3 regions of the Streptomyces sp. P9-A2 genome follow, and region 2 is predicted to be linked to each of the others. Evidence: riboswitches for the same ligand, from Rfam matches in the RefSeq annotation. Region 2 holds a riboswitch; each other region holds the start of a gene.
What was found. A riboswitch is a leader RNA that binds a small molecule or an ion and turns the genes downstream of it on or off. The one in region 2 is predicted to bind cyclic di-AMP.
Positions count from the first base shown of each region.

Region 1: it holds a riboswitch for cyclic di-AMP, as region 2 does, so the genes downstream of both, V4Y04_RS04390 (C40 family peptidase) here and V4Y04_RS14730 (transglycosylase family protein) in region 2, are expected to answer to the same signal.
Region 3: it holds a riboswitch for cyclic di-AMP, as region 2 does, so the genes downstream of both, V4Y04_RS33380 (M23 family metallopeptidase) here and V4Y04_RS14730 (transglycosylase family protein) in region 2, are expected to answer to the same signal.

Region 1 covers NZ_JAZIFX010000001.1:977,891-980,083, reverse strand. The annotation lists gene V4Y04_RS04395 (ATP-binding protein) at 52-519, shown strand; gene V4Y04_RS04390 (C40 family peptidase) at 707-1,180, opposite strand; cyclic di-AMP (ydaO/yuaA leader) riboswitch at 1,184-1,397, opposite strand; gene V4Y04_RS04385 (hypothetical protein) at 1,730-2,038, opposite strand; gene V4Y04_RS04380 (ATP-dependent Clp protease proteolytic subunit) at 2,046-2,193, opposite strand, start outside.
Region 2 covers NZ_JAZIFX010000001.1:3,278,457-3,280,649, reverse strand. The annotation lists gene V4Y04_RS14735 (transglycosylase family protein) at 1-599, shown strand, start outside; cyclic di-AMP (ydaO/yuaA leader) riboswitch at 918-1,086, shown strand; gene V4Y04_RS14730 (transglycosylase family protein) at 1,091-1,867, shown strand.
Region 3 covers NZ_JAZIFX010000001.1:7,396,774-7,398,966, forward strand. The annotation lists gene V4Y04_RS33375 (tyrosine-protein phosphatase) at 1-357, opposite strand, end outside; cyclic di-AMP (ydaO/yuaA leader) riboswitch at 863-1,027, shown strand; gene V4Y04_RS33380 (M23 family metallopeptidase) at 1,030-2,013, shown strand.

The DNA.
Region 1 (2,193 bases), 2.3 Mb from region 2:
ATCAGCCGCTCCGTGTCGGACTGCGGTCCCGTGGAAAGGGACGACATCGCCATGGCAGACCATCTGGAAGCATCCATCACTCTGCCGAGCGATCCCGCCTCGGTCTCCGCGGCCCGCGCCCATGTGGTGGGCACGCTGGCGGAGTGGGGCATGCCGGAGGACACGGAAGTGTCCGACACCATCCGGCTGATCGTGTCCGAACTCGCGACCAACGCCGTGCAGCACACCCTGGGGCAGTCACCCACGTTCACCGTGGACCTCGTCCTCGACCGGCACGACCAGCTGTGCATCGGGGTCACCGACAGCCACCCGAGGTTCCCCAAGCGGCTCCCCGCCGCGGTCCAGCAGGACAACGGCCGAGGGCTGGTCATCATCCGCTGGCTGGCCGTGGAGTGCGGCGGCAGGATGAGGGTCCGCCCCACCAGGGAGGGCGGGAAGACCGTCTCCGTCGTCCTCCCGTGGGCCGTTCCCGCCGAGCCGGCCACGGCGGTCGAAGTGGCAGGACAGCAGGAACCGTAGGGGGTCGCGACAGGAACGGGGCGAGGGCGGGAAGAGGGGCGGGCGGAGGTGGAAGAAGCGAAAAGAGGACCTGCTCACCCGTTCGGGCGATACGCAGATCCTCGAGCCGCCGCACCGGTGTGTTGCCCGGGCGTCGTTCGGCGCGTTGGGCGGGGCGGCGGCAGAGGGGTGCCGCCGCCCACGCGGATCACTTCACCCGGCCGTACCAGACGCTGCGGGTCCAGATCTTCTGCAGGCGTACCACGTCCCCGGTCTTGGGCGCGTGCCAGAGTTTGCCCTGGCCCGCGTAGATGCCCACGTGGTACACGTTCTGGCCCGAGTGGAAGAAGACCAGGTCCCCCGCCTTGCGGTTCGAGGCGGAGATGTGGCGGGTCTTGTTGTACTGCTGGGACGCAGTGCGGGGCAGCTGCTTGCCCGCCTTCTTGAACGAGTAGAGGGTGAGTCCGGAGCAGTCGAAGCGGCTCGGTCCGGTGGCGCCCCACCGGTAGGGCGCGCCCTTCTTGGACGCTGCGATCTTGAGGGCCTTGGCGGCCGGAGTCGCGGCCGCCGCCTCCGAGGCGGTGCCGGGGAGGACGATCGAGCCGCCCACGGCGGCGAGGGTGAGGGCCGAGGCCGTACCGGCCCTGGCCATGAGAGACGGGACGCGATTGAGCGCGGTCATGCGCAACCCTTCGTCAGCCGCCTGTGAAGGATGACCTGTCGGATTCGGGCTGGCGAAGTTGCCCGGCCGCACGAGTGCGGCTTCACCCCAAGAGCTGCTCGGCGCGGGAATCGAACTCCCGTTCCGGCGGCCCGTATTGCTCGGGTCCTCCACTCCTGCCGATCCACTCCTGTCGACCGGTCATCCGGGCGGCGGCAGGATTCGGCGTCCGCCCGGATCGCCCCGCCGCGGCGGCGGGGTCTTGTCGTCAGTGAGCGATCTTGGCAACCGTCGGCCCGAAATCCCAATGGAACCGGGGGTTTGTGTTGTTACTCACCACTCATCCGTTCGAGTGGACAGCCTCATGTCCGGGCTGCCGTCCGGAGTGCCGAGGAGTCCCGGACCAGCATCGGAATGACCTGTTCCGGTAAGTGGCCACGCGTGGTGCGCAACTGTGACGGCCCGAAAAGGAGTCGACATATACACCGGTTGGCGGTACCCCCTTTGGTCCGTTTCAACTCCGGTGCGGACGTGCCGCCGACGCCGTCCCCGGCCGGACCGGTACAGGCGTCAGCTGTCGGAGCCCGGCGGCAGCGTGACCCGGGCCGTGCGCCGGTCGCCGTCCAGCACCCGCAGGGCCCGGGTCAGTGTGGCGGCGTGCAGTTCGGTCTCGCCGCGCCGGTGCATCAGGGTCAGCGCGTCGCGCAGTGCGACGGCCTTACCGACCAGCGCCTGTGCGGCGCGCAGCCCACGATAGGTGTCGCCGTCGCGGGCCGGGTTGATCCGGCCGAGCAGGTCGACGGCCTCGAGATAACAGTCGATCAACTCGGCCTCGGCGCGGGTCAGCGCGGGCAGCGGCGGCAGTTCGGGGGGCAGCATCGGTGGTTCACCTCGCGCCGGGAGTGGGGCGCGGGCTCTCGCGGTCGGCCAGGATCCGGTCGGCGAGGCCGTACTCCACTGCCGCCCGCGCGTCGAGGACGGTGTCCCGTTCGACGTCCGACCGGACCTGTTCCGGGGTGCGGTGGGTGTGCCGG
Region 2 (2,193 bases):
CGTGGAGGGCCTGCGGGCTGCTGGGGGGCCTGGGTCAGGACTCGCCCGTGCTCGACGTCGGCACCGGTACGCAGGACGACTCGTCGGACAAGTACGGTCCCGAAGGGTCCGACACTCCGTCGCCGTCCCAGTCCTCCGACTCCTCGTCGGACGCGAAGGACACCGCGGACGGCAAGGAGAAGGGGGAGGGCGCGGACGGATCGGCCGAACCCGACGCTTCTTCTTCCGCCTCCGCCTCCTCGTCTCCCTCGGCCTCGGGCAAGGGTAAGGAATCGGGCAAGTCGGGACAAAAGGGCGGCGCTTCGGGATCGGCCGACGGCGAGAGTTCCGGCAGCGGCCGTCACCGCGGCGCCAGCGCCGAGGAGGAGGCGCGTAAGGACCGTGAGGCCGGATCCTCCGGCCGGCACGCCTCGCGTGGCGGCCTCGGTTTCTCACGCGGTCTTGACGGCTCGTCCCCGTCGAGCGGCTCCGGCGCGAACTCCGGGAGCGACTCCTCGGCCGCCTCCGACTTCCTCGCCTTCGACGGAGAGGGCGAGGTCGTGGGCGCGGCCGTCCCGAACCTCATCCTTCCCAGTCAGGCGCTCGGGTTCGGGTCCTGATCGGGCAACGGCTGACATTCGGTCGGCAGTCGGGCGCGGGAGTCTCTCCCGACCGGGCGGCGGGCGGCGGGCGTGCGCCGGTCGCGCGGTGACGGGGCGGCAGGTGGGTCGGCGCGCGAAAAAGCGCGCCGGCAAAGCCAGTTGAGGGTCACGTTTCGCGATGAATGTCCGGTTTAAAGGCGATGAGAGATAGGTCTCAGAAGCCCTGATCGTCTTTGATAATCTGCCGATCCCGTGTCTACGGTCGTGACCGCTCGCCATCGCGGGCCCCGGCCGCCACCACGCCGAATCCTGCCAGTGGCGGTACGGGAACAGCCGTCGCGTCATGCGCCGTAGGCAGGAGCGGGGGACCCAAGGTAGGCGCCGGATCCGGTGGAGAAAGCCGGATGCGGCTTGGGGTGAAGTCGCGTCCCGGGAGGGACGCGGCCGGGCAACTCAACCGGCCCGAACCCGACAGCTCACCTCGTAGGCGTCGGTGAGGGGATCCAACCATGCTGTTTTCCGGCAAGGGCAAGCACCGTCGTCCGTCCAAGGCCACCCGTGTCATCGCCATCGCCGGCGTCACCGGTGCCGCCGTCGCCGCCCCGCTGATGGCGGCCGGCAATGCTTCCGCCGCAACCGCCTCCGAGTGGAACTCGGTCGCCCAGTGCGAGTCCGGCGGCAACTGGTCGATCAACACCGGCAACGGTTACTACGGCGGTCTGCAGTTCTCCGCCTCCACCTGGGCCGGCTACGGCGGCACGACGTACGCCGGCACCGCCGACCAGGCCAGCAAGGCCCAGCAGATCGAGATCGCCGAGAAGGTCCTCGCGGGCCAGGGCAAGGGTGCCTGGCCGGTCTGCGGCAAGGGCCTGTCCAACGCCGCCCACGGCGGTGGCGGTTCCGCCGAGGGCTCGGGCAACCAGGGCTCGGGCAACCAGAGCTCCGGCGGCCAGAACAGCGGCTCCTCGCAGGAGGCCCCGAAGCAGGAGGCTCCGAAGCGGGAGTCCCAGGAGCGGAGCACCGAGGCCGCTCCCGAGCGTTCCGCCGAGCAGAAGGCCTCCCGCTCCGACGAGCGTCCGGCCGCCAAGAAGACCGTCACCACCCCGACCGGCGAGAAGGTCGAGAAGGGCGACGGCGAGTACAAGGTCGCCAAGGGCGACACCCTCAGCTCGATCGCCTCGGAGCACGACGTCAAGGGCGGCTGGGACAAGCTGTTCAAGCTGAACGACGACATCGTCGAGGACGCCGACCTCATCTACCCGGGTCAGCAGCTGCACCTGAAGTAAGGCGCGGCCGCACGTCCGGCTCCTCCCCCACGGGGTCCTTGCCCCGCTCCGGCGCGTATCCCCCATACGCGCCGGAGCGGGGCTTCTCCGTGTTCGAGGCCGGATCCGGTCCGTACGCGGTGCCGGACCCGGCCTCCCGTCTCCCGGCCTCCCGCCCGTCTCCCGGCCTCCCGCTCCCGCCCCCGTTTCCCGGCCTCCCGCCCCCGTCTCGCGGTTTTCCGTCTCCCGGTTTTCCGATACCGCCTTTGTTCCGTTCGGAAACAATTTACTCTCGGTTCTGTCCGCGAAGCGGCCGACCGGATGGCCGATCGCTCCGAGCCGGATAG
Region 3 (2,193 bases), 4.1 Mb from region 2:
CTTGTCGCCGGCGAGGACGGAGCGGAGCTGGTCCAGGTCCCCGTCACGGACCATCCTCCAGAACTCGGCGCCGTCGGCCGGGTCGCTCAGCGGCAGATTCACATTGCGCACGCCGGGCAGTTCGATGTCCTGCCCGTCCAGCTTGTGGTCGGCCGCGTTGCGGAAGTCGAAGACGGTGTGCAGTCCCAGGGAGGACAGGAAGGCGGCGTCCTCCTCGGTGGCGTGCGCGAGATGGCCGCTGCGGAACAGTACCCCGTGCCGCACCCGGCGGCCGTCGACGGTCGGCAGGCCTCCCACATCACGGAAATTGCGCACCCCGGTGAGCTCGGGTTCGGTCGACGGGATCTGCTGCGTCACGGGGGCCCCTCTCCCACTCTGCGCCGCCGGCGCGGCGGCGTCGGCGGGTGTCACCCGACGATACGACATGCCTGGCAGGGGCAATGAGTTGGTGACGGGGCCGTCGGAGTGGAGACGGGACCGCACCGGTGGAGTCGACGGCGTGGACGGATCCGTGCCGGACCCGCGGCCCGCCGGCCGGACCATCGATATTTTCCCTATTGGGACGTTCTGTCCGTTTGGGGAGTTTCGCCATAATGCGCCCCGATAGGAGGGGAGATGGTGATGGGGTGGTGAGCATCGTCATAGAGGTGACGATGTGTTGTCGCCATGCTCACGTAATTCCATTATCGCGCAAGGGAATTCGGGGGGTGTCGAAAATCCTGGGCGACTCTGAGTGACGGGTTTCAGGTCAATGGATCACGAAACAACGCCTTCGCTCGGAAGATCGTGCTTGTCCCTTTGCGTCTCGGTCGCCTACGTTCGCCATCGATCCGGACGGACGCCTAATCCTGCCGCTGTCCGGAGCCTTCACACTCTGATCCGCGTATGGCAGGAGCGGGGGACCCACAGGTACGACTGCCTGTTCCGGTCTCCGGAACGGCTTGGGGTCAAGTCGCGTTTCCGACGCGGCCGGGCATCTCCAGCCCGCACCCGACAGCTCACCTCGTAGGCGCCGGAGAGGAATTCGTCATGCCCGCAAAGGGTAAGCACCGTCGTCCCAGCGTTTCGCGTCTCACCCGTTCCATCGCCGTCGCCGGAACCGGTGGCGCCGCACTCGCCATGCCGCTTCTCGGTGCCACCGGAGCGAACGCCGCCACTCCGCAGGCCGCCCCGGAAAAGGCCGTCCAGTCGTATTCCGTCGCCGGCAAGACGTCTGACGGCGTGAAGGCCGACGGCGACAGGAACGGCGACACCCGCACGTACATCGTGAAGGGCGGCGACTACCTGGCGAAGATCGCCGAGTCCGAGAACGTCGACGGCGGCTGGAAGCAGCTCTACTCGGACAACCGCGAGACCGTGGGCGACGACCCGTCGCTCATCCACCCCGGTCTGAAGCTCTCGGTCGACGGCAAGGCCGCCGCGACCGGCGCGCCGAAGAAGTCCTCCTCTTCCGAGGCGCCCTCCTCGTCCGCTCCGGCCGCTCCCTCGGCTCCGTCCTCCGCGTCGAAGCAGTCGAAGCCGTCGACGGCCGGCGAGGCCTCCGAGCAGTCCGCGCCGAAGTCCTCCTCCGGCTCGACGACCGCGACCCAGGCCGCGACCGCCTCCGGCTACAGCTCGCCGGTGCCCGGCGGCGGCCTCGGCACCGCCTACAAGGTGGCCGGCAGCATGTGGTCCAGCGGCTACCACACCGGTGTCGACTTCGCCGTTCCGACCGGCACCTCCCTGAAGGCCGTGGGCGCGGGCACCGTCGTCTCCGCCGGCTGGGCCGGCTCGTACGGCAACCAGGTCGTCGTCAAGCTGAACGACGGCCACTACGCCCAGTACGCCCACCTGTCCTCGCTGTCCGTCTCGGCCGGCCAGGCCGTGAGCGGCGGCCAGCAGGTCGGCCTCTCGGGCTCCACCGGCAACTCGACCGGCCCGCACCTGCACTTCGAGATCCGCGCCACGCCGGACTACGGCTCGGACCTGGACCCGGTCTCCTACCTCCGCGGCAAGGGCGTCTCCATAGGCTGACCCCCGAGGCGACCTGCCTGACGCGCCGAAGGCCGGACCCCCGATCCCCGGGTCCGGCCTTCGGCGCGTCGGCGCGTCGGCGCGTTCGGCGGGGTGGAGTCCCGGGAGCGCCGGGGGTGTTCCGTGCGTCACGTCGCTCGCCGCTCAACGTCCCCGCGCGGAGGGCTATTCCGAATTGGC